DNA from 4 places in the Pseudomonas sp. A39 genome. Region 2 is predicted to be linked to each of the others. Evidence: predicted binding sites of a transcription regulator. Region 2 holds the regulator's gene; each other region holds the start of a gene.
What was found. The regulator FliA, encoded in region 2, starts transcription of late flagellar genes. The targets are predictions, from matches to a motif close to CTAAAGTTTNNNNNNNNNNNGCCGNTAA.
Positions count from the first base shown of each region.

Region 1 (7,890 bases), on a different contig from region 2:
TGAACCTGATTCAACGTATCGACGCGCTGCTGCCGCAGACCCAATGCGGCAAATGCGGGCACCCGGGCTGCAAGCCTTACGCCGAGGGCATCGCACGAGGCGAGGCAATCAACAAGTGTCCGCCCGGCGGGCAGGAAACCATCGCCGGCCTTGCACTGTTGCTGCGCGTGCCGGTGCTGGACCTCGACACCCATCGCGGGGAAGCGCCAGCCCAGGTAGCGTATATCCGCGAGGCCGAGTGCATCGGCTGCACCAAGTGCATCCAGGCCTGCCCGGTGGACGCTATTGTCGGCGCCGCCAAGCTGATGCACACCGTGATCATTGATGAGTGCACCGGTTGTGACCTGTGCGTTGCGCCCTGCCCTGTCGATTGCATTGAGATGCACCCAGCGACCCGCGTGCTACCGATTGTGGGTGGCTTGGCGACCAATGATCGTGAGCATCATGAACGCGGCCTGAAACGTGACCGGGCGCGGCGGCGCTTTGAACAACGCAACGCGCGCCTGCAACGGGAAGAAGCCCACAAACTCGCCGAACGCCTGGCACGGGCCAAGCGCTCGGCGCCAACACAGCCCGTGCCGGCCGATGCGGCTCAGGCAGCCCAAGAGGCAGCGGTCAAGCAGGCTAAAATCACGCTCGCCATGAGCCGTGCCCAACTGCATAAATCCTTGAAGGCGTTCGGCCACCCGCCGACCTTTGAGCAGCAGTCGCAGTTGATCGTTCTGCAGCAGCAGTTCGAAGCAGCAGAGCAGGCACTTGCAGCATTGGAAGTCATCACCCCGACGACCCTGCCGCCGCCGAAAGACCCCGCACTCAAACGCGCAAAAATCCAATTGGCCATGCGGCGCGCCGAATTGAAAAAAGCCCAGGACCAGAACGCTGACGAACAGCAACTGGCACTCCTGAGCGCTGCGCTGTCCAGCGCGGAGCAAGCCTTGCACGATGCAGAGGCTGACAGTCAGCAGCCTCGGCCCGATTTGCAGCGCGTGGAAAAACGCCCCATCGACGCTCAACTGCGCCAGCTGAAAACCGCCCTGGCGTACGCCCGGGCGGAGGTGAGCAAATTACAACGCCAAGCGGGCGTAAATGCAGATCAACTGAAAGCCGCACAACACAGGCTTGAGGAAACGCAGCGCCAGGTGGACGCCTACGTCGACGCGTGACCCGCTACGAGCGCTGCCGGGCGCCGTAACGATCGTTTATCCTGTCCGAGATAATTGCTCACAGAACCCCAAGCCTGGACCCACTCTTCACATTGATGCCGAACGCCTGTAAGGAAACCACCGCCCCATGAACGCCGCAAAACGCTTGGAAATTTTCCGCAGGCTTCACGAAGACAATCCGGAACCCAAGACCGAACTGGCTTACACCTCGCCCTTCGAATTGCTGATTGCGGTGATCCTGTCGGCACAATCCACCGACGTGGGCGTCAACAAGGCCACAGCCAAGCTCTATCCCGTGGCGAACACGCCGGAGGCAATCTATGCCCTGGGTGTGGAGGGGTTGTCGGAATACATCAAAACCATCGGCCTGTACAACAGCAAGGCCAAGAACGTCATCGAAACCTGTCGCCTGCTGGTGGAACTGCACGGCAGTGAAGTGCCACAAACCCGCGAAGCCCTGGAAGCCCTGCCAGGCGTTGGCCGTAAAACTGCCAACGTGGTGCTCAACACCGCTTTCCGTCAACTGACGATGGCGGTGGACACCCACATTTTCCGGGTCAGTAACCGAACCGGCATTGCCCGTGGGAAAAACGTGGTGGAGGTGGAAAAGCAGTTGATGAAATTCGTGCCCAAGCCGTATTTGCTCGATTCCCACCACTGGCTGATCCTTCATGGACGCTATGTTTGCCAGGCCCGCAAGCCGCGTTGCGGCAGCTGTCGGATAGAAGACCTGTGCGAATACAAGGACAAGACATCCGACGATTGAGGGACCATTGGTTTTATTGATCGGTCGATTGAAAAAATCTTTTTTACCCGGTCATGGATTATCGTTATAAGGAGCGCCAACGGCAGTCTTAGCCCGGAGTGAACCTTATGAGCACTGGCAAAGAACAACTGGAAGTGGAAGACGACCTCGTTGAATCGGATGACGAGGGGGCGGAGCCGCCTGTGGCAGAGGTCGCCAAGACCAATTTGAGCAAACGCCGTACCATCGACAATCTTCTGGAAGAACGACGCTTGCAAAAACAACTGGCCGATTACGACTTCGATCTCTGATTGAGAGGTCGACGGCCGGAAGCCTCCCTGACGGAGGCTTTTTTCTGCCGGTTGCCCGGGCAACACGCGGTGGCGTCCCCTCCTCTATACCAAGCCGTTACGCTGTGCCAGTTCGATCAGGTCGACGAGAGAGCGGGCGTTGAGCTTGAGCAGCAAACGCGTCTTGTAGGTGCTGACGGTCTTGTTGCTGAGGAACATGCCGTCGGCAATCTCCTTGTTGGTCCTGCCCCGGGCCAACTGCTGCAATACCATCATTTCCCGGCCGGACAGACGCTCGACCATATCGGCCTCACTGGCATTGCCCATGGTGGAGCGTACAGAGTTGAGCGCCTGGTTCGGGAAGTAGCTGTAGCCCGACAAGACGGCCTTGATCGCACTCAGTAACTCGGTCAGGTCCTGTTGCTTGCACACATAGCCGGCAGCCCCCGCCTGCATGCAGCGCATGGAAAAATGACCAGGGGCCTGGGACGTCAGCACCAGCACCTTGAACGGTGCAGCCTGCTTGGTCGAAGACAGGCGGCAAATAACTTCCAGGCCATCAAGTTTGGGTATCCCAATATCCAGTATGACAATGTCCGGCATATGCTCCCGTGCAAGTTGCAACGCATCGACACCGTTATCGGTCTCGGCAACGACCTCATAACCATGACGTTCCATTAGCATACGCACAGCAAGACGAATGACGGGATGATCATCCACGATCAGCACTTTATTCATGAGAAAGTCCAATTTCGCTGTTCGAATTATTTAGAGCAAGCACAATAGCCTAGTCGTTTCCTAGTTGGCATAGCATTCCCCCCCAAGCAACAGCAAGCAGAGACCCACCCCACAGCGATAAAGGAATTACCCTACAAAAAAACGCCATCTCGGACTTATCAAGCTTTATGGATCCTTTCAGACCTTTCTGGGGACTTACATATTTTGAGTGAAATATCCATGGGATATCAGGGGTCGGGTAAACGTACCGCACGTAACTCTCAGGAAATGCCCCTTGCCTCTCGCCGTTGGCCGAGTGAACGAGCAGGAAAGATCCGGCTGTTTTAGTTCCATTTAACATATTCACTTACATCCTTAATTCCTACAGACTATTCAGCGCTTTATATATTCGCTGTATCTGCATGAGTGAATTTTCTGTAAGACCAGTTCCTACACAGGTGTAAAAAATTCATTCCCCCTACACACTTCCAACAACAGCCAATTCAAATCCTCTGTTTGGGAAAGGTGGGGATGAAAAATATCAACAGATGTTTAATCACTATAAACATCGCGACGTTCTATAAAATACACCGGCAAAAAAAATGGCCCCTTGAACAAGGGGCCATTCTTCACGACAGGCTGAAACTTAGAACAACGAGCGACCTTTGTTGGCCGCAATGCGCATGCGCAATGCATTCAACTTGATAAAGCCTGCCGCGTCCGCCTGATTGTAGGCGCCGCCGTCTTCTTCGAAGGTGGCGATGTTGGCGTCGAACAGGGAATCATCAGATTTGCGACCGGTAACGATCACATTGCCCTTGTACAGCTTCAGGCGCACAACGCCGTTCACGTGGGCCTGGGACGCGTCGATCATCTGTTGCAGCATCAGGCGCTCAGGGCTCCACCAGTAGCCGGTGTAGATCAGGCTGGCGTACTTGGGCATCAGCTCGTCTTTGAGGTGAGCGACTTCGCGGTCCAGGGTGATGGACTCGATGGCGCGGTGAGCGCGCAGCATGATGGTGCCGCCTGGGGTTTCGTAGCAGCCACGGGACTTCATGCCCACGTAACGGTTCTCGACGATGTCGAGGCGGCCGATACCGTGTTCGCCACCGATACGGTTCAGCGTCGCCAAAACGGTGGCCGGGGTCATTTCGACGCCGTCCAACGCGACAATGTCGCCGTTGCGGTAGGTCAGTTCCAGGTATTGCGGCTTGTCGGGAGCGTTCTCCGGGGAGACGGTCCACTTCCACATGTCTTCTTCGTGCTCGGTCCAGGTGTCTTCCAGCACGCCGCCTTCATAGGAGATGTGCAGCAGGTTGGCGTCCATCGAGTACGGGGACTTCTTCTTGCCATGACGCTCGATCGGGATCGCGTGCTTTTCAGCGTAATCCATCAGCTTTTCACGGGACAGCAGGTCCCATTCACGCCAAGGAGCAATCACTTTCACGCCTGGCTTGAGCGCGTAGGCGCCCAGCTCGAAACGTACCTGGTCGTTGCCCTTGCCGGTGGCGCCATGGGAAATGGCGTCGGCGCCGGTTTCGTTGGCGATTTCGATCAGGCGCTTGGCGATCAGCGGACGTGCGATGGAGGTACCCAGCAGGTACTCGCCTTCGTAGACGGTGTTGGCGCGAAACATCGGGAAGACGAAATCGCGGACGAACTCTTCGCGCAGGTCGTCAATGTAGATCTCTTTCACGCCCATGGCTTGCGCCTTGGCACGTGCAGGTTCGACCTCTTCGCCCTGACCCAGGTCAGCGGTGAAGGTCACCACTTCACAGTTATAAGTATCCTGCAGCCACTTGAGGATCACCGAAGTGTCCAGGCCGCCGGAATACGCGAGAACGACCTTGTTTACGTCGGCCATGCCATCACTCCACGGGGTTGTACGGAAAGGCGTCGATTCTACCGACCAAAACCGTGGATTTACAGGGGCGCGACAGCAAATGAAGATAAAGCGACAGATTATGTCGAGAGGGCGACCGATGGTCGCACCTTAGGCTGCACATTATGACGTGTGTGCAGGGTTGCTCGGGCCGCTGGCCTGGGGCGCCGGTTTCTCGGGGGCTGCGACACGTTCGAGCTGAATATTCACCCGACGATTGCGCGCGCGATTGGCCGCATTGGTATTGGGCGCCAGCGGGTAGCTTTCGCCGTGGAAACGCAAGGTGATCTGCGATTCCGGAATACCGTTGGCCTTCAAGTAATCCATCACCGCCAAGCCACGGCGACGCGAGACGTCACGGTTGGTCAGGCGGTTGCCGCCGTTGTCCGAATGGCCGTTCAACTCGATATGGTTGACGGTGGGGTCGGCCTTCATGAACGCGAGAATCACGTCGAGTTTCTTCTTGGCCGCCGCGTCCAGTTCGATACCGCCACCTGGGAACCCGACTTCGGTCTGCTTGACCTGGTCGTAATTCATCGGCAACAGCTTGGTCGTGCACAGCTGGTAGTCGTTGTAGGCCTTGTTGAATTTCACCGGCAATAAGCGGATTTCCGAATAGCCGCCCTCACGCCCGTAGTGTCGGACGGTCGGGCTGCGCCCTTCCAGCAACCCCGTAAACAGGCGCCCGGCCTGGGCTTGGGAGCTGTTGAACAAGACGTCGCCACTGCCGGCACGCACGGCGCCGAGGTTGATATCACCTCGGCCCGGTTGCCAAGGGGCGGCAGCCGCCAACAACGTGGCCGAGCCCACACCCAGCGAGCCGTTATAGGCTTTCAGGCGAAACGTCGCCTGCTCGCCGGCCCGACGCACGAACTCACCCGAGCCGAAGTCGGTGATCGGTTGGGTCAGGCGGCACTCGAACTGATCGCCTTCTACCTTCCACTCAATATTCTCCAGACGTGTCTGGAACGTGAGGGCCATCGCAGGCAGGCTGGCGAACACACTGAGCAGGGCTAGATAATGCTGGCGCACGGGAGGCTCCACTGGTTTCTACAACACTTCAAAGCGTCATACATCGATAAGGCATACAAAAGGCTATCGGTTGCATCCTGCAAAACTTGATAGCGAGTGCCTGCAAGAGTCTTTTCCGGTAGCATTCCCACCAGATTGACCCGCCTGGAATCCCCAATGTCCGACCGCCTGACCCTGCTGCGTCCCGACGACTGGCATATTCATCTTCGCGATGGTGCTGCGTTACCCCACACCGTGGCCGATGTAGCGCGCACGTTTGGCCGCGCCATCATCATGCCTAACCTGGTACCTCCGGTGCGTAACGCCGAGCAAGCCGACGCCTATCGCCAGCGTATCCTCGCTGCGCGGCCGGCCGGCAGCCGCTTCGAACCGTTGATGGTGCTCTACCTCACCGACCGTACCCAGCCCGAAGAGATTCGTGAGGCCAAGGCCAGCGGTTTCGTGCACGCCGCCAAGCTGTACCCGGCCGGCGCGACCACCAACTCCGATTCCGGCGTGACCAGTATCGACAAGATCCTGCCGGCCATCGAAGCCATGGCGGAAGTCGGCATGCCGCTGCTGATCCACGGTGAAGTCACCCGTGGCGACGTGGACGTGTTCGATCGCGAGAAGATCTTCATCGACGAGCATATGCGCCGTGTGGTCGAGCTGTTCCCGACCCTCAAGGTCGTGTTCGAGCACATCACCACCGCCGATGCCGTGCAGTTCGTTACCGAGGCCTCGGCCAACGTCGGCGCGACGATCACCGCGCATCACCTGCTGTACAACCGCAACCACATGCTGGTGGGCGGGATTCGGCCGCACTTCTATTGCTTGCCGATCCTCAAGCGCAACACCCACCAGGTGGCCTTGCTGGATGCGGCGACCAGCGGCAATCCGAAGTTTTTCCTCGGCACCGACTCGGCACCCCACGCCCAGCATGCAAAAGAAGCCGCGTGCGGCTGTGCCGGTTGCTATACCGCGTTTGCCGCCATCGAGCTGTATGCCGAAGCATTCGAACAGCGCAACGCGCTGGACAAGCTCGAAGGCTTCGCCAGCCTCAATGGCCCGCGCTTCTACGGCCTGCCGGCGAATACCGACCGCATCACCCTGGTCCGTGAAGACTGGACCGCCCCTGCCAGCCTGCCGTTTGGCGAGCTGACTGTTATCCCGCTGCGCGCCGGTGAAACACTGCGCTGGCGCCTGCTGGAGGAAAGCAAGTGAGTGAAGACCATTACGATGACGAACACGAGCACAGTGGTGGCGGTTCCCGTCACCCGATGGCCGAGCGGTTCCGCGGCTATCTGCCGGTCGTCATCGACGTAGAAACCGGTGGTTTCAACTGCGCCACCGACGCGCTGCTGGAAATCGCGGCGACCACCATCGGCATGGACGAACAGGGTTTTGTGTTCCCGGAACACACCCACTTCTTTAGGGTGGAGCCATTCGAAGGCGCCAACATCGAAGCCGCTGCCCTGGAGTTCACCGGGATCAAGCTCGATCACCCGCTGCGCATGGCGGTGAGTGAAGAAGCGGCACTGACCGATATCTTCCGTGGCGTGCGCAAGGCGTTGAAGGCCAATGGCTGCAAACGCGCGATCCTGGTCGGCCATAACAGCAGCTTCGACCTGGGCTTCCTGAATGCCGCCGTGGCGCGGCTGGACATGAAGCGTAACCCGTTTCACCCGTTCTCCAGCTTCGACACCGCGACCCTCGCTGGCCTGGCTTATGGCCAGACCGTACTGGCGAAGGCCTGCCAAGCGGCTGGAATCGACTTTGACGGTCGCGAGGCGCACTCGGCCCGCTACGACACCGAGAAGACTGCCGAGCTGTTCTGCGGCATCGTCAACCGTTGGAAGCAGATGGGCGGCTGGGAAGACTTCAACGACTAACAGCGCTTTTGTGGTGAACGGACTCGCTATAGTGAGCGGGCTTACTGTGGTGAAAGGGCTTAGTGTGGTGAAGGGGCTTGTTGTGGTGAAAGGGCTTACTGTGGTGAGCGGGCTTGCCCCGCGCTGGGCTGCGCAGCAGCCCCAATCCAGGGAGCGCATTTATTCAGCTAGACCTCGCAGGCAGGTTTTA
Region 1 is NZ_JBYVMD010000005.1:16,329-24,218, forward strand. It holds gene rsxB (electron transport complex subunit RsxB) at 1-1,163, shown strand, start outside; gene nth (endonuclease III) at 1,291-1,929, shown strand; gene AC3ZU9_RS05200 (PA3496 family putative envelope integrity protein) at 2,037-2,219, shown strand; gene AC3ZU9_RS05205 (response regulator transcription factor) at 2,304-2,936, opposite strand; gene AC3ZU9_RS05210 (argininosuccinate synthase) at 3,562-4,779, opposite strand; gene AC3ZU9_RS05215 (flagellar protein MotY) at 4,921-5,829, opposite strand; gene pyrC (dihydroorotase) at 5,986-7,032, shown strand; gene rnt (ribonuclease T) at 7,029-7,700, shown strand.
Region 1: AC3ZU9_RS05215 (flagellar protein MotY) is a predicted target of FliA. The motif match lies at 5,893-5,920, and genes of this name have one in related genera.

Region 2 (7,890 bases):
CCGGGCGGATCTCCGAGGTGAGCGCGCGCTTTACCCTCGACGCCATGCCCGGGAAACAGATGGCCATCGACGCCGACCTCAACGCCGGCCTGATCGACCAGAACCAAGCTAAAACCCGTCGTTTGGAAGTCGCCCAGGAAGCCGAGTTCTACGGCTCCATGGACGGTGCCAGTAAATTCGTGCGCGGTGACGCCATTGCGGGCCTGCTGATCCTGTTCATCAACCTCATCGGCGGCATGGCAGTCGGCATCTTCCAACACGGCATGACTTTCGGCGATGCGGGCAAGGTGTACGCCTTGCTGACCATCGGTGACGGTTTAGTGGCGCAATTGCCATCACTGTTGTTATCCACAGCAGCGGCGATCATGGTGACCCGTGCTTCGGGCTCCGAAGACATGGGCAAGCAGATCAGCCGCCAGATGTTCGCCTCGCCCAAGGCGCTGGCCGTGGCGGCGGGCATTATGGCGATCATGGGCATCGTGCCGGGCATGCCGCACGTGTCGTTCCTCAGCATGGCTGCGCTGGCCGGTGGCGGTGCGTACCTGTTCTGGAAGAAGCAGAACGCCGTCAAGGTTCAAGCCTTGCAGGAAGTCGCGCGCCAGCAGGAGCTGCTGCCATCCCCGGCCCGCGCCCAGGAAACCAAGGAGCTTGGCTGGGATGACGTGACCCCGATCGACATGATCGGCCTGGAAGTCGGCTATCGCCTGATTCCGCTGGTGGACCGCAACCAAGGCGGGCAATTGCTCGCGCGGATCAAGGGTGTGCGCAAGAAGCTGTCCCAGGACCTGGGCTTTTTGATGCCCACTGTGCATATCCGCGACAACCTCGACCTGGCGCCCAGTGCCTACCGCTTGACGCTGATGGGCGTGATCCTGGCCGAAGCCGAGATCTACCCGGACCGCGAGCTGGCGATCAACCCTGGGCAGGTGTTCGGCAGCCTCAATGGCATCACCGCCAAAGATCCGGCTTTTGGCCTGGAAGCGGTATGGATCGAAATCAGCCAGCGCAGCCAGGCCCAGTCGCTCGGCTATACCGTGGTGGACGCCAGCACCGTGGTTGCCACTCACCTTAACCAGATTCTGTACAAGCACTCCCATGAGCTGATCGGCCACGAGGAAGTCCAGCAATTGATGGGTTTGCTCGGCAAAGCCTCACCAAAACTCGCCGAAGAGCTGGTGCCGGGCGTGCTGTCGTTGTCGCAATTGCTCAAAGTGCTGCAGGCGCTGCTGGCCGAACAAGTGCCGGTACGCGACATTCGCAGCATCGCCGAGGCCATCGCCAACAACGCCGCCAAGAGTCAAGATACTGCCGCCTTGGTGGCTGCGGTGCGCGTCGGATTGTCGCGTGCAATCGTGCAAAGCATTGTAGGGCTTGACTCCGAGCTGCCTGTGATCACCTTGGAACCAAGGTTGGAACAAATATTGCTCAATAGTATTCAGAAGGCAGGACAAGGCCAGGAAGAGGGCGTTCTGCTGGAGCCAAGCATGGCTGAGAAGCTGCAGCGTTCGTTGATCGACGCCGCACAGCGCCAGGAAATGCAGGGCCAACCGGTGATCCTGCTGGTGGCAGGCCCCGTCCGGGCGATGTTGTCGCGGTTTGGGCGCCTGGCAGTACCGAATTTGCACGTTTTGGCTTATCAGGAAATTCCTGACAACAAGCAAGTGACTATCGTCGCGACAGTAGGGCCCAACGGCTGAGGGTAGTGGGTTATGCAAGTTAAGCGTTTTTTCGCCGCCGATATGCGTCAGGCCATGAAACTGGTTCGTGATGAGCTGGGCGCCGACGCCGCGATTATCGGAAACCGTCGTATTGCCGGCGGTGTCGAGCTGACGGCTGCCCTGGATTACACCCCCCAGGCCCTGGCGCCACGCGTGCCGAACATGGAGCTTGAAGACGAGCTGCGCAAGACCGCTTCGCGCATTGTCTCGGCCCAGGCTGAGCTGAGCATGCGGGGCGACAGCGATGCCACCACCAATCGCCAGTTGTTCGCTGGCTTGCCGTTGACCGCTGCCGAGCCGCTGGTCGAGCCGACCTTCAAAGAGCCGCCACGTCCGGCCGCGCCTGCCCCGGCTGCGGCTGTCGACCAGCGCGTGTTCGACTCGATGCGCTTTGAACTCAACGGCCTGCGCGAACTGCTCGAAGTGCAGCTTGGCTCGCTGGCCTGGACCCAATTGCAAGGCAGCAAGCCGCAACAGGCCAACCTGTGGCGCCGCCTGCAACGCATCGGCTTGTCCGGCCCGTTGTCCCGCGACCTGCTGGCGCTGACCACCGAAATCGAAGAACCCCGCCAGGCCTGGCGCATGTTGCTGGCCCACTTGGCGCGCATGATTGCCACCCCGGAAATCGAACCCCTGGAAGAGGGCGGTGTGATTGCCATGGTCGGCCCAGCCGGCATGGGCAAGACCACCACCCTGGCCAAGCTGGCCGCACGCTATGTGCTCAAGTACGGCGCGCAGAATATCGCGCTGGTGAGCATGGACAGCTACCGCATTGGCGCCCAGGAACAGCTCAAGACCCTGGGCCGGATCCTCAACGTATCGGTGACCCATGTCGACCCGGGCCAGTCCCTGGCCAACGCCCTCGACCCGCTGCTGCGCAAGCGCGTGGTGCTGATCGATACCGCCGGCCTGCAAGCCAGCGACCCGGCGTTGCGCATGCAACTGGAAAGCCTGGCAGGTCGCGGCATCAAGTCGAAAAATTACCTGGTGCTTGCAACCACCAGCCAGAAACAAGTTCTTACCGCTGCGTACCACAGTTACAAGCGTTGTGGCCTGGCCGGTTGCATCCTCACCAAGCTCGACGAAACTGCGAGCCTGGGCGAGGTGCTGAGCCTGGCCATCAGTCATGAATTGCCGGTCGCCTACCTGACCGACGGACCGCGGATCCCGGATGATCTGCATCTGCCGCGCCGTCATCAGTTGGTCAGCCGCGCAGTCAGCGTGCAAATGCAAGAAGAGCCTAGCGAGGAAGCGATGGCCGATATGTTCGCCGACCTTTACCACAGCCCGGCAAAACGGGTGGGTTGAGTCAGGATGAACACCGTGAAATGTACCTACATCGATGGTCTGCAAGCGATTCACGCGGCCAAGCCATGTAGCCTGCGTCTAAGCAAGACAAGGTAAAGAAATAAAATGGGCAGCATGCATCCCGTACAGGTGATCGCGGTGACCGGCGGCAAAGGTGGCGTCGGGAAAACTAACGTGTCAGTGAATTTGTCCCTGGCCCTGGCAGAGCTTGGCCGTCGCGTCATGCTGCTGGATGCTGACCTGGGGCTGGCGAACGTCGACGTTCTGCTGGGGCTGACGCCCAAACACACCCTTGCCGATGTGATCGAGGGCCGCTGTGAGCTGCGCGATGTGCTGCTGCAGGGCCCTGGCGGCATCCGCATCGTGCCTGCCGCCTCCGGCACCCAGAGCATGGTGCACCTGAGCCCGGCACAGCATGCCGGGCTGATCCAGGCCTTCAGTGATATCGGCGACAACCTCGACGTGCTGGTGATCGACACCGCGGCCGGGATCGGCGAGTCCGTGGTCAGCTTCGTGCGCGCCGCGCAGGAAGTATTGCTGGTGGTCTGCGACGAACCCACCTCGATCACCGACGCCTACGCCCTGATCAAACTGCTTAACCGTGACTACGGCATGAACCGCTTCCGCGTGCTGGCCAACATGGCCCAGAGCCCGCAGGAAGGGCGCAACCTGTTCGCCAAGTTGACCAAGGTCACGGATCGCTTCCTCGATGTCGCCTTACAATACGTCGGCGCAGTTCCCTACGACGAGTGTGTGCGCAAGGCTGTGCAAAAGCAGCGTGCAGTCTACGAAGCGTTCCCTCGTTCCAAATGCGCATTGGCGTTCAAGGCTATTGCCCAGAAGGTCGATACCTGGCCGTTGCCCGCCAACCCTCGGGGGCATCTGGAGTTTTTCGTCGAGCGATTGGTGCATCAGACGAGCGCAGGACCCGTGCTATGACAGCGAACGGCTATAACGCTTACAAAAAGTCGGCCCGTGACAGCCAGGGTGAGTTGATCGAGCGCTACGCGCCACTGGTCAAGCGCATCGCCTATCACTTGCTGGCACGCCTGCCCGCCAGCGTCCAGGTCGAAGACCTGATCCAGGCGGGCATGATCGGTTTGCTCGAAGTGTCGACCAAATACGACGCGAGCAAGGGGGCGAGCTTCGAGACGTATGCGGGGATTCGTATCCGTGGCGCGATGCTCGACGAGGTGCGTAAAGGTGACTGGGCACCACGTTCGGTGCATCGCAATACGCGCATGGTCAGTGACGCAATTCGCGCAATTGAAGCAAAAACCGGTCGCGACGCTAAAGATCACGAAGTTGCGGCCGAACTCCAATTGAGTCTCGACGATTATTACGGGATTTTGAACGATACCTTGGGCAGCCGCCTGTTCAGTTTCGACGACCTCTTGCAGGACGGCGAGCACGAAGGGCTGCACGAGGATGGCGCGAGTGCTCATATGGAGCCGTCGCGTGACCTGGAAGATGAACGCTTCCAGGGTGCGCTGGCGGACGCGATTGCCAATTTGCCGGAGCGTGAGCGGTTGGTGTTGGCGCTGTACTACGACGAAGAGCTGAACCTCAAGGAAATCGGTGAGGTCCTGGGGGTCAGCGAATCGCGGGTCAGCCAGTTGCACAGCCAGTGCGCAGCCCGCTTGCGGGGGCGTTTGGGAGAGTGGCGAGCGCGCTGACAGGCAGTGTGGGGACACTGCAGACGATACCGCGAGGGCAGCAAGCCTTCGCGGTTTCGACCCGTGGTGCCCGAGGCGTCCTTTTTGTGTAATGCCTGTTGATTGAAATGGCGCGTCCAGGTGCTGGGCGCGTTTAAGACTGCTTGGAGGTCGAATTGGACAAGAACATGAAAATCCTCATCGTTGATGACTTTTCAACGATGCGGCGGATCATAAAAAACCTGTTGCGTGACCTTGGGTTCACTAACACGGTCGAGGCGGATGACGGCATTACGGCGATTCCGATCCTCAACAGCGGGAGCATCGACTTTCTGGTAACGGACTGGAACATGCCGGGCATGACCGGTATCGACTTGCTGCGCCACGTGCGCGCTGACGAAAAACTACGCAGCCTTCCCGTGCTGATGGTGACCGCCGAAGCCAAGCGTGAACAGATCATCGAAGCCGCCCAAGCCGGGGTTAACGGTTACGTGGTCAAGCCATTCACTGCATTGGCCTTGAAAGAGAAGATCGAAAAAATCTTCGAACGCATCCACGGCTAATGCCATCGCGGGGGAGCTATGGAGCATAAAGAAACGTCACAGGGAGACTTTGAGTCGACCCTGAAAAAGCATGCTCACCAGTTGGTCGACAGCCTTGAAAAAGGCCAGTTCGGCGATGCGGTGCAGTTAATCCATGAGCTCAATCAGACCCGTGACCGCGGCCTGTATCAGGAAGTGGGCAAGCTCACGCGCGAGCTGCACAGTGCGATCGTCAATTTCCAGATTGACCCGCATATGCCCCAGGCCGAAGAGATCTCGCAGATCACCGATGCCACCGAACGCCTGTCCTATGTGGTCAGGCTGACTGAGGCGGCGGCCAACCGCACCATGGACCTGGTGGAAAACGCCACGCCCCTGGTCAACGGCATGGCCACCGAGGCCCAGGCCTTGAGCCACGACTGGGGCCGTTTCATGCGCCGCGAAGTCGGGGCTGAAGAGTTTCGTGAGTTGGCGCGTCGGGTCGACGGGTTCTTGTCACGCAGCGAGCAGGAAAACCGCACGGTTTCCAGCAACCTCAACGACATTCTGCTGGCCCAGGATTACCAGGACCTCACCGGTCAGGTGATCAAGCGTGTGACCCAATTGGTCACCGAAGTGGAAAGCAACTTGCTCAAATTGGTGCTTATGGCAGGCCAGGTTGATCGTTTCGCCGGCATTGAACATGACCGCGAAGCGATCCTCTCGGAAAAAGATCCACAAAAACATCTCGCCAAGGGTGAAGGTCCGCAGATTCATGCCGATAAACGTGAAGACGTTATGTCAGGTCAGGATGACGTAGATGACCTGTTATCCAGTTTAGGCTTCTAAGGAGCACACCCATGAGCTTCGGCGCCGATGAAGAGATCCTTCAGGATTTCCTTGTAGAGGCCGGCGAAATTTTAGAGCAACTGTCCGAGCAACTGGTCGAGCTGGAAAGCCGCCCGGATGATGCGAACCTGCTCAATGCAATTTTTCGCGGTTTTCATACTGTAAAAGGGGGCGCCGGCTTCCTCCAGCTCCATGAGCTGGTGGAGTGCTGCCACATCGCCGAGAACGTGTTCGACATCCTGCGCAAGGGTGAGCGTCACGTTGATTCGGAGTTGATGGACGTGATTCTCGAAGCACTCGATGCGGTCAACGGCATGTTCAGCGAAGTGCGCGAACGTGCCCCGATCACCGCAGCCACTCCGGAGCTGCTGGCCGCCCTGGCGCGCTATGCCGAGCCTGCCGACCTGTCGGCTGCGCCGGTGGCTGAAGCGGCGCCGGAACCTGTGGCAGAGCCCGAAGCGGATGTGACCGACAGCGAGTTTGAACAGCTGCTCAACTCCCTCAGTGCCGTCAAGGCCGAGGCAGAAGCACCGGCCGCCGTTGCTCCGGCAGCGGCGCCGACCAGCGAAGACATTACCGACGCTGAGTTCGAATCCCTGCTCGACCAGTTGCACGGCAAAGGCCAGTTCGCGGCCGACGCCGTGCCACCGGCTGCTGCTGCCGCGGCACCTGCCGCGCCCGTCAGCACTGACATCACCGACGACGAATTTGAAGCGTTGCTCGACCAACTGCATGGCAAGGGCACTTTCGCGGCCGATGCCTTGCCGGCCGTCGCCGCCACGCCTGCAGCGGCTGCCAGCACTGCAGCGCCTGCCGCTGCTGCACCGGCAGGCGATGGGTTGATTTCCGATCACGAATTCGAGTCCCTGCTGGACGAGTTGCACGGCAAGGGCAAGTTCAGCGAAGTTGCTCCGGCCGCTGCGGTGGCCACGGCTGCACCGGTTGCCGCCAAAGCCGCCGCCCCTGCACCGGCCGCCAAGCCTGCGCCCGCACCGGCCGCCGCTCCGGCGCCTGCACGTGCTGCAGCGGCACCGGTTGCCGAGAAGCCCGCCAGTGAAGCCGAAACCACCGTGCGGGTTGATACCGCGCGCCTGGACGACATCATGAACATGGTCGGCGAACTGGTGCTGGTGCGTAACCGCCTGGTCCGCCTGGGCCTGAGCAGCGGCGATGAAGCCATGCAGAAGGCCGTGTCGAACCTCGACGTGGTGACCGCCGACCTGCAGACCGCCGTGATGAAAACGCGGATGCAGCCGATCAAGAAAGTCTTCGGCCGCTTCCCACGGCTGGTTCGTGACCTGGCTCGCCAGCTCAAGAAAGAGATCAACCTGGAACTGGTGGGTGAAGAAACCGACCTCGACAAAAACCTTGTCGAGGCCCTGGCCGACCCGCTGGTCCACTTGGTGCGCAACGCCGTCGACCACGGCGTGGAAACCCCGGAAGAACGTGAAGCCTCGGGCAAGTCCCGTGGCGGCAAGGTGATCCTGGCGGCGGAGCAAGAAGGCGACCACATCCTGCTGTCGATCACCGATGACGGCAAGGGCATGGACCCGAACATCTTGCGCAGCATCGCGGTCAAGCGTGGCGTGATGGACAAGGACGCCGCCGACCGCCTGACCGACACCGAGTGCTACAACCTGATCTTTGCCCCGGGCTTCTCGACCAAGACCGAGATCTCCGACGTGTCCGGCCGTGGCGTCGGCATGGACGTGGTGAAGACCAAGATCAGCCAGCTCAACGGCTCGATCAATATCTACTCGACCAAGGGCCAGGGCTCGAAGATCGTCATCAAGGTGCCGTTGACCCTGGCGATCATGCCGACCTTGATGGTGATGCTGG
Region 2 is NZ_JBYVMD010000003.1:133,981-141,870, reverse strand. It holds gene flhA (flagellar biosynthesis protein FlhA) at 1-1,697, shown strand, start outside; gene flhF (flagellar biosynthesis GTPase FlhF) at 1,710-3,026, shown strand; gene fleN (flagellar synthesis regulator FleN) at 3,132-3,965, shown strand; gene fliA (RNA polymerase sigma factor FliA) at 3,962-4,702, shown strand; gene AC3ZU9_RS03480 (chemotaxis response regulator CheY) at 4,870-5,244, shown strand; gene AC3ZU9_RS03475 (protein phosphatase CheZ) at 5,263-6,051, shown strand; gene AC3ZU9_RS03470 (chemotaxis protein CheA) at 6,063-7,890, shown strand, end outside.

Region 3 (7,890 bases), on a different contig from region 2:
AGTTTCAGGCCACGTGCGCTGCGCTCGATCAGCCTCACGCCCAGTTGTTCTTCAAGGTCGCTGATTCGGCGCGACAAGGTGGCTTTGGAAATACCGCTCGCGCGGCTGGCCTTGCCCAGCCCCGAATGGGTGGCGACGAGGGTGAAATCAATCAGCGCATTCAGGTTCATGGGTGTTCCATATGTGAAACGAGGTGTCTGGATTTTGTGGTCTTCGTTTTGGAAGTGCAACGAATTACTGTCTCGTCATCGGGACACGCCATGAGGCATTTCCAATGAGCAGTCTCCAACGGTGTTGGCGCAGGACGACGTCGTCAGCTTCTCCGACATCCCGATGCACTCGCACGCAATCGCACCGTTTCACGGACGGGCAAGGTTGTTGCGGATTTCACTCGCTGATCCACTCTAAACCCACTGCAGGAGTTTCAAACATGAGCATTCTGGTTATTGGCGCCACGGGCACCCTTGGTTCACTGATCACTCAAGGCCTGGCTGGCGCGGGCGCCGAGGTCAAAGCCCTTGTGCGCCAAGCGGGCAAGCGGGAGTTTCCGGCCGGCGTCACTGAAGTTGTCGCAGACCTCACCGACGTCGTGTCGATGCGCGTTGCGCTTGCGTCGGTGCGTACCTTGTTCCTGCTCAATGCCGTGACGCCCGACGAGGTCACTCAAGCCCTGATCACGCTGAACCTGGCGCGTGAGGCGGGTATCGAACGTATCGTTTATTTGTCGGTGATTCATGCCGACACATTCACCAATGTTCCGCACTTCACCGGCAAGCATACGGTTGAGCGCATGATCGAGCGCTTTGACATGCCTGTAACGGTCTTGCGTCCGGCTTACTTCATGCAAAACGACCGCCTGGTGCAACAGGCTATTCAGGCCTATTCGGTATACCCGATGCCGATCGGCGCGGCGGGCGTGTCGATGATTGACGCGCGCGATATCGCTGATGTCGCGGTTGCAGAACTGCTGCGACGCGACACAGCGCCCTCGGCGCTGGCTCGTGTAACGCTGGAGTTGGTTGGGCCGCAGGCGCTCACCGGTGCCTCCGTGGCGAAGACCTGGAGTGCGGCGCTAGGCCGCGAGATCGCCTACGGCGGGGATGACTTGGCCGCGTTCGAAGCACAGCTGGCTTCTTACGGCCCCAGCTGGCTGGCGTATGACATGCGCCTGATGATGGCGGGTATCCAGACCTTTGGCATGCACGCCGTTGAAGGCACGGTCGAAATGCTTGAGGCCCTCATTGGGCACCCGTTGCGCACCTACGAAGACTTCGTGCGCGAGGTCATTGCCGAGGGTTGAGCCGCGCTAAAAATCATGGATGAAACCGTCGCCCCAGCGCATCCAACCGCACCGCAATCGGCGGCAACCGCTCACTGCTTCTGGCCAGGGTTTCAACATCGTCGGCGGTGTTTTGCGCAATGCTTTGCACCGACTGCAGCCGGCCGACAATCTCCAGGTTTGCCGAGGTTTGCTCGCGTGTGGTGGTCACGATCCGGCCATTCAGGTCGTCGATGTGCGCGATGTCATTGCCCACCGCGCGCAACATTTCGACCGCTACCTGGCTGTCTTCCACGCACCGCTCCACGCCTTGGCGGCTGTCGTGCATGGCTTCGACGGCTTGGCGGCTCCCGTGCTGCAAACCCTCGATGATGGTTTTGATTTCCTGGGTGGACACCGCTGTGCGTTGCGCCAGGCTGCGGACTTCGTCGGCGACCACCGCAAAACCACGGCCTTGCTCGCCGGCACGGGCGGCCTCGATGGCAGCGTTGAGGGCGAGCAGGTTGGTTTGGTTGGCGATGCTGCTGATGACTTCGAGCACAGTGCCGATCTGCTCGGCCTGCACGGCCAGGCCTTGTACCGTCTCATGCGTGCCGTTGAGGCGTGAGGCCAACTGGGTGATTTCCTGCTGGGCACGGCCCACGCTTTCCTGGCCGCGCAGGATCTGTTGGCTGGCCTTGCCGGCGTGATCCACCGCTTGCTCCACGTGCACGGCGATGTGGCCCATGGCGTCTTCCATGCGCTGCATCGAGCCGGTCATCTGGGTGATTTCCGCCAATTGGTGCCGTGCGCCTTTTTCCAGGGTGCCGCTGGCGCTGGCCAGTTCCTGGCCGAGTTGGCCGAGGCCATGGGAGTCACGGGCGACGCCGTCGATCAGGCCGGTAAGCTGCTGCAGGAAGTGGTCGAAACGCTTGGCGAGGGAGACGTGCACCTTGCCCGCGTCACCTTCGGCGGTTTCGACCGTCAGCTGGGAAGTAACCGCCAGCATTTTTTCCAGCATCTCCTGGCTCTCGACCGCTTCGGCCTGGCTGTGCACGGCCAGGTAGAGGAGGGCGACGGTTTCCATCACGACATAGAACGCATGGACAAACACCATGGCCCAGCCGCCGTGATGATCCATCACGAATACCGGGAAGCCTTGATGTTGCAGCGCATGGAACACCACGTGGTGCACGGCGATCGTGGCCGCTGCGACCAGGATCGGCAGCCAGTCGCGATAAAACGTCAGCACGGCCAACAGTGCGAAGATCCCGAAGTGCGCTTCGATCACGCCCTGCGCCTGGTTGATGTGCAGCGCCGCCATGACCATCAAGCCCGCGCCGAGGGCGCAACGCATCACACGGGTGCCACCGATGGCGCGGTAGAGCGCGGTCAGCACCACGCTGGTGCCGCCGCCGACGATGGCCGCTTGAATCAAAGTGTCATGCCAGAACGCCAGGCCCAGTGAGAACAGGAACATCAGCCAGATCAGCGCCAGCATGATGCGGTCGGCCTTGCGGTAGTGCTCGAAAAAACGCGTGCGGATGGGCATTCACACTTACTCCATGTGGTCTGGCCGAAACAAAACGAGGGGCAGGGTGGCGCGAATTGGGTGTGCTTGGTTTTTATTGGATTGAGCGATGCCAAACGGTTATCGGCAACAGGAGGAGGGACTTGAGGAGCGGCTACCCGGGTGGGTAGCCGTTTATCGGGCTGTGATCAGAAGCTGTATTTGGCGGTCAGCATCATGTTGCGCGGGTTGCCGTATGCGTCACCGCCATAGCTCACGGAGTTGGCGATGGTCGAGTAGTAACGGCGATCAAAGATATTGTTGGCGTTGACCTGCAGGTCGAGGTGGTCGTTGACCCTGTAGCCGGCCATCAGGTCGGTGACGGCGTAGGCGCCTTGCTTGAGACGGTAGCTGCCGCCATTGGCCAACTCGAGGTCGTTGTACATCCGGCTTTGCCAAGAGAGGTTACCGCCTACGCGGAGTTTTTCCAGGGGACCCTGGAAGCGATAGCTGGTGGTCAGTTTGAACAGGTGCTCGGGGGTGTCGGTGTCGAACTGCTTGTTGACGTTCTGGGGGTTCGCGTCGTCCTTGATGGTGTGTGTACGGGCGTAGGTGTAGCCACCGCCGACCTGCCAATTCTCAGTGAGCGCGCCTTGCAGTTCGAAGTCGATACCCTGGCTGCGGATCTCGCCCGAAGCGTTACTGCAGGAGGCTTGTGGGCAGTTTGCAACGACCACCTCCACGGCACGGTTTTCCTGGTCGACGCGGAACAGCGCGACACTCGCATTCAGCGCGCCACCGAGGTATTCGCCCTTGATGCCAACCTCATAGTTCTTGCCGACGATCGGCTTGACCGGGGTACCGGACGTGTCCTTTGCACTCTGCGGCGTGAAGATGTCGCTGTAGCTGACATACACCGAGTGGTGGTCGTCCAGCTCGTAGATCAGGCCTGCGTAGCGGGTGAGGTTGCGGGTGACCTTATAGTCGCCATCGTTGCTGCCATGGGCGTCGTAGTCATACCAATCCAGACGTCCGCCGAGGATCAGCTTCAACGGGTCGGCCAGGCTCAGGCGTGTGGTCAGGTAGACCCCGTCCTGGGTGGTGACGTCGCGGTCGTTGGTGGTATGGACGAAGTCCGGTTTGCCGGCGGTGAGCGGCCAGTTGAGGTTGTACGGGCTGTAGTTGTGGGTGGTCATGTCGTAGATGCGCCGGCTGGCGCCCACCACCAGTTCGTGAGTACGTCCAAACGCTTGGAAGGGGCCGCTGGCAAAGGCGTCGACGCCGGCCTGGTTTTCGTCGTAGGACGCTTGGTAGACCGTGCGAGCCAGGGTGTTGCTGACCCAGCGTGACTGGTAGGAACCCGAGAACAACGCGTTCTGCTCAGCGTAGTTGGCGTTGACCTGCAGGCTCCAGTCGTTGGCCAGGCGTTGACGCAGTTCGGCGAATACCGTGTTGATTTCCTGGTCCTTGTTTTCCCAAGGGGTGCCGGGGTTGTAGGACCGCGAATAGTTCAGGTGATGGCCATCCTGGCCGACCATCGACGCGCCCCAGAAGTAATTGGTTTTGTCTTTCTGATTGGAGAAACCGAGGGTCAGGGTGGTGTCCTCGCTCAGGTCAGCTTCGGTGACGGCATAGAACAGGCCGTGATATTCCTCGGCGTTGTCGATGAAACTGTTGGCGTCCCGGTAAGAGGTGACGACGCGGCCGCGCCATGTGCCGCTGTCATTAAGCGGGCTGGAGGCGTCGAGCTCGCCACGGTAGTCGTCCCAGCTGCCGGCGGCGCCGGTCAGGGTGACTTTCTGCTCGTCCAGCGGGCGCTTGCGGACCAGGTTGATGGCGGCGGAAGGGTTACCCGCGCCGGTCACCAGGCCGGTGGCGCCGCGTACCACTTCGACGCGATCGAACATCGCCAGGTTCGGCTGGGCGCCCACCGAAACGCCGTTATAGCCGGTCGGGATGCCGTCGTACATCAGGTTGTCGATGTCAAAACCGCGTGCAGTGTAGGACTGCCGGCCAGGGCCGTTGGAGAAGTTCAGGAACAACCCCGGCGTGGCCTTGACCACGTCGTTGATGCTGGTCATCGCCTGGTCGTCCATACGCTGGCGCGTAATCACGGTGACGGCCTGCGGGGTTTCACGCATGGTTAATGGCAGTTTGGTCGCGGTTTTCATTGCGCCGGTGGTATAGGACTGCGTGCCTTCGGTGGTTTGGCCCAGTTGCTCTTCGCCGGAGATTTGCGTTGCACCCAGTTCAAGGGTGGTGGCCGGCGCTTCGGTCTCGGCCGCGAAGGCCGCGTGTGAAGCAGCAAGACAGACCGCCAACGCCATCAAACTGGGTGAAAAACCTTTGCCGCCGTGTTGTTGCACAGACATGGAACTGACTCTCCCCGAATGCCGTCCCTGGCGAATAATAAAGATGTTGATAATTATTCGCATCAGTTTGTCAGATTGAGCCTGTAGGAAAAAGCCTTAGGGGAGAATTAGTTAACGAATTTTTCACATCTGGGTGGCGGCATTTAGCCACACCGCCCCCCCTGTATGTCCCTCATTCACGCTTTGAAATGGCCACGCGACTCGTCGCCTTGACCTCCCTCAGCGCCAGGCTCGACTGAATTGACGCAATCCCTAACTGGCGCCGCAACACGCTCTCGACAAACTCGCTGTAGCTGTCCAGATCCTCCGCCAGCACCTGCAACAGGTAATCGGCATCGCCGGTGATCTTATGGCACGACAACACCTGCGGCAGCTCCCTCATCACCGCCTCGAAGGCGTCGGGCGCATGGTCGGTATGGATCGCGAAACGCACATGCACGAAAGCCAGGATATCCAGCCCGAGCATCTTGCGATCCAGGTTGGCCTGGTAGTCCTTGATCACGCCTTCTTCTTCCAGGCGTTTGCGGCGGCGCCAGCAGGGTGTGAGGCTCAGGGATAGCCGCTCACTCAATTGCGCGTTGGAAATACTGGCGTCTGCTTGCAGCAGGGCGAGGATGGCGAGATCGGTGTCATCAAGAACGACCTGTTTGGTTTTATTTTTCATATAGGGCAATCACAAGGGTAAAAACACCCGATAAAACTACCAGTGGCAGAAGTAAAAGCAAAGAAAGCCCGGCGTCGCCAGAACAAAATAGACCCTGTCTTTTACTGGCGGATGCCCACACATGTTGACTGTATTTAGTGAAGACCACCGTTTGCACCATGGCACCGAACTGAAGGACGGCGTGCTCAAGCCCTCGTTCGAGCAACCAAGCCGTGCCGACACCGTGCGTGACCGCGTCAGGCAGGTTGGCCTGGGCGATATCATCACGCCACGCCGCTTTGACCGGGGCTGTTACGTCGCCGCCCACAGCGAACGCTACGTCACGTTCCTTGAAACCGCCTGGGATGAATGGACCGCCATCGGCCGCAGTCATGACGCATTGCCCCTGGTGTGGCCAGTACGCGACCTGGCCAACGAACGGGTGCCGGACTTCATTGACGGCAAGCTGGGGTTCTTCGCCATGGACGCCGGTTCCCCGATCACCAGCACCACCTGGGAGGCGGTCAAGACCAGCGCGGACATCGCCCTGACCGGCCTGGCGCTGCTTGATGAGGGCCACTACAGCGCCTTCGCCCTGTGTCGCCCACCGGGCCATCACGCGGCCCGCGAATACATGGGCGGTTACTGCTACCTCAACAACGCCGCCATTGCCGCGCAGCACGCCATCACCCAAGGCGCCAAGCGCGTGGCCGTGTTGGATGTGGATTTTCACCATGGCAACGGCACGCAGAATATTTTCTACGACCGTCCGGACGTGATGTTCATCTCCCTGCACGGCGAACCGGCAGTGTCCTACCCGTATTTTTCCGGTGCCCGTGATGAGCGCGGCGCAGGTGCGGGGGAGGGCTTCAACCTGAATTACCCGTTGCCGAAAAACACCACCTGGGCCCACTACCAAACCGCCCTGATCGACGCTTGCCAGCAACTGCGCCGTTTTGCGCCCGAAGTGCTGGTGATCTCCCTTGGCGTCGACACCTTCAAGGACGACCCCATCAGCCATTTCCTTCTCGACAGCCAGGACTTCCTCGGCATGGGCGAAATCATCGCCAGCGTCGGCGTGCCCACGCTGTTCGTGATGGAAGGCGGCTACATGGTCGATGAGATCGGCATCAATGCCGTCAACGTCCTGCACGGTTTCGAAAGCAAATCCCAATAACAACACCCTGTCGTCTTTTCTTCTGCCAAAACTCAAAAACATAACAAGAGGTTTTGTGATGAAAACATCCACGTCCGGGCTTTATGAAAAGCCTGCGTTGCAACGCACCCTGAGCAACCGCCATATCCAGTTGATGGCCATGGGCGGTGCGATCGGCACCGGCCTGTTCATGGGCTCCGGCAAGATCATCGCGCTGTCCGGCACCTCGATCATCCTGATCTACATGATCATCGGGCTCTTCGTGTATTTCGTGATGCGCGCCATGGGGGAGCTGCTGCTGTCCAACCTCAACTTCAAGAGCTTCGCCGACTTTGCCGGCGCGTACCTGGGGCCGCGTGCGGCGTTCTTTCTCGGCTGGTCGTACTGGCTGAGCTGGAGCGTGGCCGTGGTGGGGGATGCGGTGGTCGTGGGCGGGTTCTTCCAGTATTGGTTCCCCCATGTGCCGGCGTGGATGCCCGCCGTGGGCATGCTGCTCACGCTGTTCGCGTTGAACGTACTGACGGTCAAGCTGTTTGGCGAAGTGGAGTTCTGGTTCGCGATCATCAAGATCATCGCCGTGGTGACCTTGATCGGCGTCAGTGTGGTGCTGATTGCCAGCTCGTTTGTCTCGCCCACGGGCGTTACCGCATCGCTGACCCATTTGCTGGATAAACAGGCGGCGTTTCCCAATGGCCTGTTCGGCTTTTTTGCCGGGTTCCAGATGGCGATCTTTTCCTTCGCCGGCACCGAGCTGATCGGCACCGCCGCCGCCGAAACCCGTGCACCGGAGCGCACCTTACCGAAGGCGATCAACTCGATCCCGTTGCGTATCATCCTGTTCTACGTGCTGGCCCTGGCGTGCATCATCGCGGTGACTTCATGGCAGCAGGTCTCGCCAAGCAAGAGCCCGTTTGTGGAGTTGTTCCTGGTGGCAGGCTTCCCCGCCGCCGC
Region 3 is NZ_JBYVMD010000008.1:72,625-80,514, forward strand. It holds gene AC3ZU9_RS08450 (LysR family transcriptional regulator) at 1-170, opposite strand, end outside; gene AC3ZU9_RS08455 (NmrA family NAD(P)-binding protein) at 431-1,300, shown strand; gene AC3ZU9_RS08460 (methyl-accepting chemotaxis protein) at 1,314-2,810, opposite strand; gene AC3ZU9_RS08465 (TonB-dependent siderophore receptor) at 2,978-5,140, opposite strand; gene AC3ZU9_RS08470 (Lrp/AsnC family transcriptional regulator) at 5,313-5,804, opposite strand; gene AC3ZU9_RS08475 (histone deacetylase family protein) at 5,926-6,960, shown strand; gene AC3ZU9_RS08480 (amino acid permease) at 7,019-7,890, shown strand, end outside.
Region 3: AC3ZU9_RS08460 (methyl-accepting chemotaxis protein) is a predicted target of FliA. The motif match lies at 2,910-2,937, and genes of this name have one in related genera.

Region 4 (7,890 bases), on a different contig from region 2:
GCCATCGCCGCTGTAGAGCAGCACCGGCACATGCACATCCGCCAGGGTGTGGCGACCAAACATCAGGCTCAGCGGTGCCATCAGCATCAAGGCATGAATACGCGGGTCGGACTGCGGTTGCAGGTCGTCACGGTCCACCACCAGTTCGCCCTTGGTGGTGCAGGCGTCGCGGTCTTCCGGGCGCTCCTGGCAATAACGGCGCAGCCGGTCGAAGTCCGGCTTGGCACCGGCCAGGATCAACGCGGTCTCGCCCCCGGCGGAGTAACCGATAACCCCCACTTGATCGATGTTGACGAACGGCGAGAGCATCGGGTCGCCCAAGGTCGCGGTGATCGCTTCGGAAATCTGGATCGGCCGGCCATACAGGTTACTCACCGTGCCCAGGCGGCTGTGGTCCTTGTAGTTGTCGCCGGGGTGCAACACCGCCACCACCACAAAGCCTTTGCGCGCCAATGAGGTGGCCAGGTCATGCAGGGCCAGGGGCGTGCCAGTGTTGCCGTGGGACAACATCAACATCGGGAAACGGCCGATGGCAATCTTGGAGTCTTCGGTGGCAGCGACGTGGTACGCACCCAATTGTGTGGTGTGCTCAAGCCCGGTGGACGGGTAAAAGGCCACGGCCTTCATCGGCTGCAAGTCCAGCGGATCAAGAAACGTCATGCGATGGAAACCCACACTCCAATGCGGGTGCGGTGCCGGCGCAGCGTGCACTGAAATCAGGCCGCCGAGCAGGGAAAGAACCATAACAGCACAAAGACGCATCATGGGGATGTCCACCTTTGCTGCGTGAGAACCGACATATCGAAGAAACGTCCAGGTTGTTAAACCCATGCTTGCACAACCTGGGCCAAAGTAATGACAGCGGGTAAACGAAAAAACTCCGTACTCCGGTCGTTTTCAGGCGAGCAGAATACAGAGTTTAGGCGCCCGGCTTCAGATTGAAACCGAGGAAGGGCGAAATTTACACAAGCCTTACGCGGCGGCGAACAATTGTTCGTTGATCAGTACGTTGGCGTCGCTCAGGGCTTTGCTGCGCACTTCGTCACCGTAGGCCAGGCCTTCGGCACGCACGATCTCGATATCGGTGATGCCCAGGAAGCCAAACAGCAGTTTCAGGTAGCCTTCATGGGCGGCACCCGTGGCTTGCCCGGCATGCATGCCACCGGACGTGGACACGATGATGACTTTCTTGTTGCCGCACAGGCCTTCCGGACCGGCTTCGCTGTAGCGGAATGTCTGGCCGGCGACGGCGATGCGGTCGATCCAAGCTTTCAACTGGGTTGGAATAGTGAAGTTGTACATCGGCGCACCCACCACCACCGCGTCGGCGGCGAGGAACTCGGCCAGCGACGATGCGCTCAGCTCGGCCTCATGCTTTTGCGCGGCATCACGCAGCTCGGCAGCGGTGCCCAGGGCGCCCAAGGTCGCGCCGGAGAAGTGGTTGATGCCTTCGCTGGCCAAGTCACGGTAGGTCACTTCCACACCCGGCTCCGCAGCTTGCCAGGCCTTGACCACGCCGGCGCTGAGCTGACGGGACGCCGAGTTGTCGCCGAGGATGCTGGAATCGATATGCAACAGTTTCATGGTGGATCTCCGAGGTGGGATCGACAGTGGCGATCAGATGGTGGTGATCCTACGCATCAAACGAATAGTCGATAAGTCAGCTCAAATGCGATAGTTTGTCCCACTGACAGGACAATAGGCTGACCATGCAAGACCTCAACGACCTCTACTATTTCGCCAAAGTCGTGGAAGCCGGCGGTTTCGCGGCGGCCGGGCGCCTGCTGGGGATTCCCAAGTCCCGGTTGTCGCGACGCATCGCCGAGCTGGAAGAACGCCTCGGCGCGCGCCTGCTGCAACGCACCACCCGCCAATTGACGCTTACCGCCGTCGGCGAGCGTTACCTGCGGCATTGCCAGGCGATGCTGCTGGAAGCGGAAATGGCCGATGAGGCCGTCGCCAGCATGTCCAGCGAGCCCCGTGGGCGGCTGCGGGTGAGCTGTCCGGTGGGCATGGCCCAGCACATCCTGCCGGAAATCGTCGCGGGTTTTCTCGCAGCCCACCCTCAGGTGCAATTGGAGATGACCCTGGTCAACCGCCGCGTCGACCTGGTGGCCGAGGGCATCGATGTGGCCCTGCGTGTGCGCGAGCTCGGTGATGAAGACCCCTTGCTGGTCACCAAGCGCCTGCGTCAGGCGCAGACCGTGCTGGTGGCCAGCCCCGCGTTGATGCTCGGTCGTCAGGTGGCCAGCCTTGAGGACCTCAAGCAATTGCCGATCCTCGGGGCGCTGGAGGCGGATCGCCTGGTGCATCAGCGCATTATCGACCCGCAGGGCCATGCCCACGAGCTGGCGATGGAGGCCCGGCTGGGTATCGACGACTTCATCGTGCGCAAAACCAGCGCCATCATGGGCCTGGGCTTCACCATACTGCCGATGATGTACTGTGAAGCCGAACTGGCCAGCGGCCAGTTGGTACAACTGCTGCCGGAATGGTCGTTGCCGGGCGGCTGGCTGCAAGCGGTGTACCCGCATCGCCGTGGCGTGTTGCCGGCCATCCGCGCCTGGATCGATTACCTGGAAGAAGGTTTCAAAGGCTGTGGAGACCGCCTGCTATGAAAATGACCGAAGCCCAAGTCGCGACCTTCTGCCTGAGCCTGCCCGGCGCGCGGGAGGACTACAAATGGGGCGGCGTGCGGGTATTCTCGATTGCTGGCAACAAGATGTTCGCCCTGCAAAACCTGCGCGGTGACTCGCTGGCGTTCAAGGTCGACAAGGAATTGTTCCTCGGCCATGTGGACCGCCCAGGCATCCACCCGGCGCCGTACCTGGCACGTGCGCAGTGGATCATCATGAACACGCCCTACCCGCTGGGCGCCGAGGAGCTGCGTGGCTTGTTGCAGCGCTCCCACCAGTTGGTGGTGAGCAAACTGCCCAAGCGCACGCAGATCGGGTTGTTGCTAGAGGATTGAAACCAGGGTACCGCCGAGGAACATCTGGTCCAGCCAAAACACCTGGTGCAGCAACACGATCACCCAGAACAGCACCTGGTAGGACACCTTGCGCGTCTTGTGCCGGAACACCTGCTGCGCAATCAACGCGCCCGGCCAACCGCCTGCCAGCTCGACGGCGTGCAGGATATTTTCCGGCGTGCGCCAGCTGTCGGTGCGCGCCTTGCGCTTGTCGCTCCAGTACAGGAAAAACGCGATCACGCTGACCACGCCATAGGCCACCAGCGGAATCAGCGTCTCGCCACGCTGCCACACCAATACCGACCCCAACAACGGCGCCGCGCACAGCAGCACAAAGATCGCCGCCTTCAGGCGTGGGTGCTGGATCATCATGCCTTGGCCGCGGTCCAGTCGATCCAGCCGAACTGCCAGGTCGCCAGGATCAGCAAACCGAACGCAATGCGGTACCAGGCAAACGCGGCATAGCTGTGACTGGCAATGAACTTGAGCAGGCCCTTGACCGCGATCATCGCGAAGATAAACGAGGTCACGAAGCCGATGACGAACACCGGCAGGTCCGCCGGCTGGAACAGGTCACGGTACTTGTAGCCCGAATACACTGCCGCGCCGACCATGGTTGGCATGGCCAGGAAGAACGAAAACTCGGTGGCGGTCTTGCGTGACAGCCCGAACAACAGGCCGCCGATAATGGTCGAGCCCGAACGCGAGGTGCCCGGGATCATCGCCAGGCACTGCGCCAGGCCGACTTTGAGCGCGTCTTTCCAGGTGATGTCATCGACGGTCTCGGCATGCACTTCATGTTCACGACGCTCGGCCCACAACATGACGATGCCGCCCAGCACCAGGGCCGTGGCCACGGTGATCGGGTTGAACAGGTAGTGGTGAATCACGTCAGCGAAAATAACCCCCAACACCACCGCCGGCATAAAGGCGATCAGCAGGTTGACGGTAAACCGCTGGGCCTTGCGCTGGGTCGGCAGGCCGCTGACCACTTCGAAAATCTTGCCCCGGAACTCCCACACCACGGCCAGGATGGCGCCCAGCTGAATGATGATGTTGAACGCGTTGAAACGGTCGCCGGTAAAGTCGAGCAAGTCGGCGACGATGATCTGGTGGCCGGTGCTGGAAATCGGCAGGAACTCGGTAAGCCCCTCCACAACGCCAAGAATCACTGCCTGAATGGCGGTCCAAAAATCCATACTTCCCCCAAAGGTCTTGCTCTACGGCAAGCCTTGTTAATCTTTTTAATGGTTCACTGACGACAAGACACAGCGCTGAGTTTCAACCCCACGCTGCAAAAATCCTGTGAAAAATCAGACAGTACTCAGGTTTTTCGATTACAGGCCGAAAGCCTATCAGACAAGGCGTAAAAGTCGATGTGGCGCCCACAATTATAAAAAGCCCGGAGTGACAGGACGATGAACAGTTTGCGCAATATGTCGATCAGCCGACGGCTCTGGCTGATCCTGATAGTCGCCGTGCTGATGCTGATGGCCCTGGGTTTGCTGATGCTCAAGCAGATCCATGACGACCTCTACCAGGCCAAACGCCTGCAGACCCAACACGTGGTCCAGACCGCCAGCGGTATCCTGACGTTTTATCACAGCCTCGAAACCACCGGCGTGATGACCCGCGAAGCCGCCCAGAAACAAGCCATGAACGCGGTGCGCGGCTTGCGCTACGACCATGACGACTATTTCTGGATCAACGACCTCACGCCCGTGATGATCATGCATCCGGCCAACCCCAAGCTCGACGGCCAGAACCTGTCGGCGATCCGCGACCCCGACGGGTTTGCCGTGTTCAACGAATTCGTGATCCTGGCCAAGGCCAAGGGCGCGGGCATCATCAACTATCGCTGGCCGAAGCCGGGTGCCGAAGCGCCCGTGGCCAAGACCTCGTATATCCAACTGTTCGAGCCGTGGGGCTGGATCATCGGTTCCGGGGTCTACGTGGATGATGTACAGGCCGAGTTCAGCGCCCAGGTCTGGAAAGCCTCGTTTATCGGCTTGGGCATCGCGGTGGTCATGGCGTTGCTGGTGTCGTTGATCGCCCGCAGCATCGTACGGCCGTTGCAGGACGCCGTGAATGCCATGGGCAACATCGCCAGCGGCGAAAGCGACCTCACCCGCAGCCTCGATACCCATGGCCAGGACGAAGTCACCCAACTGTCCCAACACTTCAACAGCTTTACCGCCAAGCTGCGTCTGGTGGTAACCCAGTTGCAGGCATGCGCCAACGCATTGGGCCAGTCCTCGCAAGAGCTGGGCGCCAACGCCACCCAGGCCCATGACCGCAGCCAGCAACAGTCCCAGCAGATGGAGCTGGTGGCCACGGCCATCAACGAAGTCACCTACGGCGTGCAGGACGTGGCCAAGAACGCCGAACACGCCGCCAGCGAAATGCGCGATGCCCAGGCCCAGGCGCAGCAAGGCCAGGTCAACATCGACGGCAGCCTGCAGCAGATCGACCAGCTCTCGGGCACCATCAGCCAGGCGGTGGAAGTGATTCGCACCCTGTCCGCCGAAAGTACCCAGATCGGCAGCGTGCTCGAGGTCATCCGCTCCATCGCGGACCAGACCAACCTGCTGGCCCTTAACGCGGCGATTGAAGCGGCACGCGCGGGCGAACAAGGCCGTGGCTTTGCCGTGGTGGCCGATGAAGTGCGCCTGCTGGCCCAGCGCACGCAAAAGTCCACCGCCGAGATCCAGGGCATGATCGAGCGCCTGCAAGGCCACTCGGAAGCGGCGGTCAAGGTGATCAGCGACAGTCACAGCGCCTCGCAACTGACCATCGAACAGGCCGGCCAGGCCGGCGCCAGCCTGACCGCCATCGGGCAAGCCCTGAATAACCTCAACGGCCTGAATGCGTCGATTGCCAGCGCCACCCTGCAACAGGCCCATGTGGTGGAAGACATCAACCAGAACGTCACCCAGGCCGCCGGCTTGTCCCACAGCACGGCGCTGGCGGCGGAACAGTCGAGCGTGGCGAGTGCGCAATTGCGCGGGTTGAGCGAACAACTCGACGGCCTGCTGCGCCAATTCAAAGTGTAGTTTTGTGGTGAGCGGGCTTGTTGTGGTGAGCAAGCCAATTGTGGTTAGCGGGCCTATTGTGATGAGCAGGCTTGTTGTGGTGAGCGGGCTTGCCCCGCGCTGGGCTGCGTAGCAGCCCCAATAAATACGCCGCGTATTGCCTGACAGTATGCGGCGATTGGTTTTAGGGCTGCTGCGCAGCCCAGCGCGGGGCAAGCCCGCTCACTACAACAGCCAATTCCTAGACCCACCTTCTTTGGTTACAATCCCCGCCCTCTCCCACTCTCCCAAGGAACCACCATGTCCGGGCTTGAACTGTTCGCCGCCGCCCTGGGGGTGATCGCCGTATGGCTGACGGTCAAGCAGAACCCTTGGTGCTGGCCTATCGGGCTGGTGATGGTGTTGCTGTACACCTGGGTGTTCTTCGACGTAAAACTCTATTCCGACATGCTCTTGCAGGTGGTCTACGCCGCGCTGCAAGTCTACGGTTGGTGGCAGTGGACCCGCGCCGGCGAGGTCCAGCAGGGCCGCCAAGTGACCAGCCTCGGTGTGCCAGCGATCATGGCCAGCCTGGCGGTGGGGGCAATCGGCAGCTTGCTGCTCGGCGCCGCCATGGCGCACTGGACCGACGCCGCCCAACCCTGGCTGGATGCCGCCCTGACCGGTTTCAGCCTGGTGGCACAACTGTGGATGGCGCAGAAGCGCGTGCAGTGCTGGCCACTGTGGATTGCCGTGGACGTGATCTTCGTCGGGCTATTTCTCTACAAAGGCCTCTACCTCACCGCCGCGCTCTACGCGCTGTTCACCGTGATCGCCGTGCAAGGCTGGCGCGAATGGCGCGCCGACCCGGCGTTGCACGCATGAAGGTGGTGGTACTGGCCGGGCCGGAATCCAGTGGTAAAAGTTGGCTGGCGACGGAGCTGCAAGCGCAGTTTGGCGGGTTGATGGTGCGTGAATACGTGCGCGAATTCATCGACCATCACCAGCGTGATACCTGCCTTGCGGATATCCCGGCCATCGCCCGTGGCCAACTCGCCTGGGAAGACGCCGCCCGCGCCGAACAGCCCCGCCTGCTGATCCTCGATACGCACTTGCTGACCAACAAACTGTGGAGCCAGACCCTGTTTGGCGACTACCCGGCCTGGCTGGACGACGAACTGCTGGCTCGGCACTACGACCTGCACCTGCTGTTGTCGCCGGAAGATGTGGAGTGGACGGCCGATGGGCAACGCTGCCAACCTGAGCTGGCCGACCGCAGGGCGTTTTTCCAGGACAGCCTGGACTGGATGCAGCAGCACCAGCAACCCGTCGTGGTCATCAGGGGAAATTGGGAAGAACGCCGGAGCGCCGCATTCACCGCAGTAGAACAGCTGTTGTGGTGAGCGGGCTTGTCGAATCGTCGCACCGCCCGCGCTGGGGGGCGTAGCAGCCCCAATAAACACGCCGCGTACTGCCTGACAGTATGCGGCGATTGGTTTTAGGGCGGCTTCGCCCCCCAGCGCGGGGCAAGCCCGCTCACCACAACAAGCCCGCGCGCGCCCGTCAGTACCCCAGCGACAGCCCCGTATTACGACGCGGGTCATTCGCCCCATAGAAGCGGTTGTTACCCACCGGCTTGCCACCCAGCGACGGCGCGCCCACCAGGATCGCCGCCAAGTGGTTGGCATCCTGCGGACCGGCAAACTTGTGGCCCCAGCTTTCCAGGATCTTCTGGGTGTCCGGGCTCACGGCAAACGTCTCGAGGTTGGTGGTCTCCGGCATCCACTGCTGGTGGAAACGCGGCGCGTCCACGGCTTCCTGGATGTTCATCTTGTAGTCGATGACATTCAGGATGGTCAGCAAGGTCGCGGTAATGATGCGGCTGCCACCTGGCGTGCCCACCACCAT
Region 4 is NZ_JBYVMD010000001.1:22,106-29,995, reverse strand. It holds gene AC3ZU9_RS00155 (alpha/beta hydrolase family protein) at 1-765, opposite strand, end outside; gene AC3ZU9_RS00150 (FMN-dependent NADH-azoreductase) at 973-1,584, opposite strand; gene AC3ZU9_RS00145 (LysR substrate-binding domain-containing protein) at 1,710-2,618, shown strand; gene AC3ZU9_RS00140 (MmcQ/YjbR family DNA-binding protein) at 2,615-2,971, shown strand; gene AC3ZU9_RS00135 (DUF1294 domain-containing protein) at 2,960-3,343, opposite strand; gene AC3ZU9_RS00130 (undecaprenyl-diphosphate phosphatase) at 3,340-4,170, opposite strand; gene AC3ZU9_RS00125 (methyl-accepting chemotaxis protein) at 4,390-6,024, shown strand; gene pnuC (nicotinamide riboside transporter PnuC) at 6,304-6,867, shown strand; gene AC3ZU9_RS00115 (AAA family ATPase) at 6,864-7,385, shown strand; gene ggt (gamma-glutamyltransferase) at 7,546-7,890, opposite strand, start outside.
Region 4: AC3ZU9_RS00125 (methyl-accepting chemotaxis protein) is a predicted target of FliA. The motif match lies at 4,295-4,322, and genes of this name have one in related genera.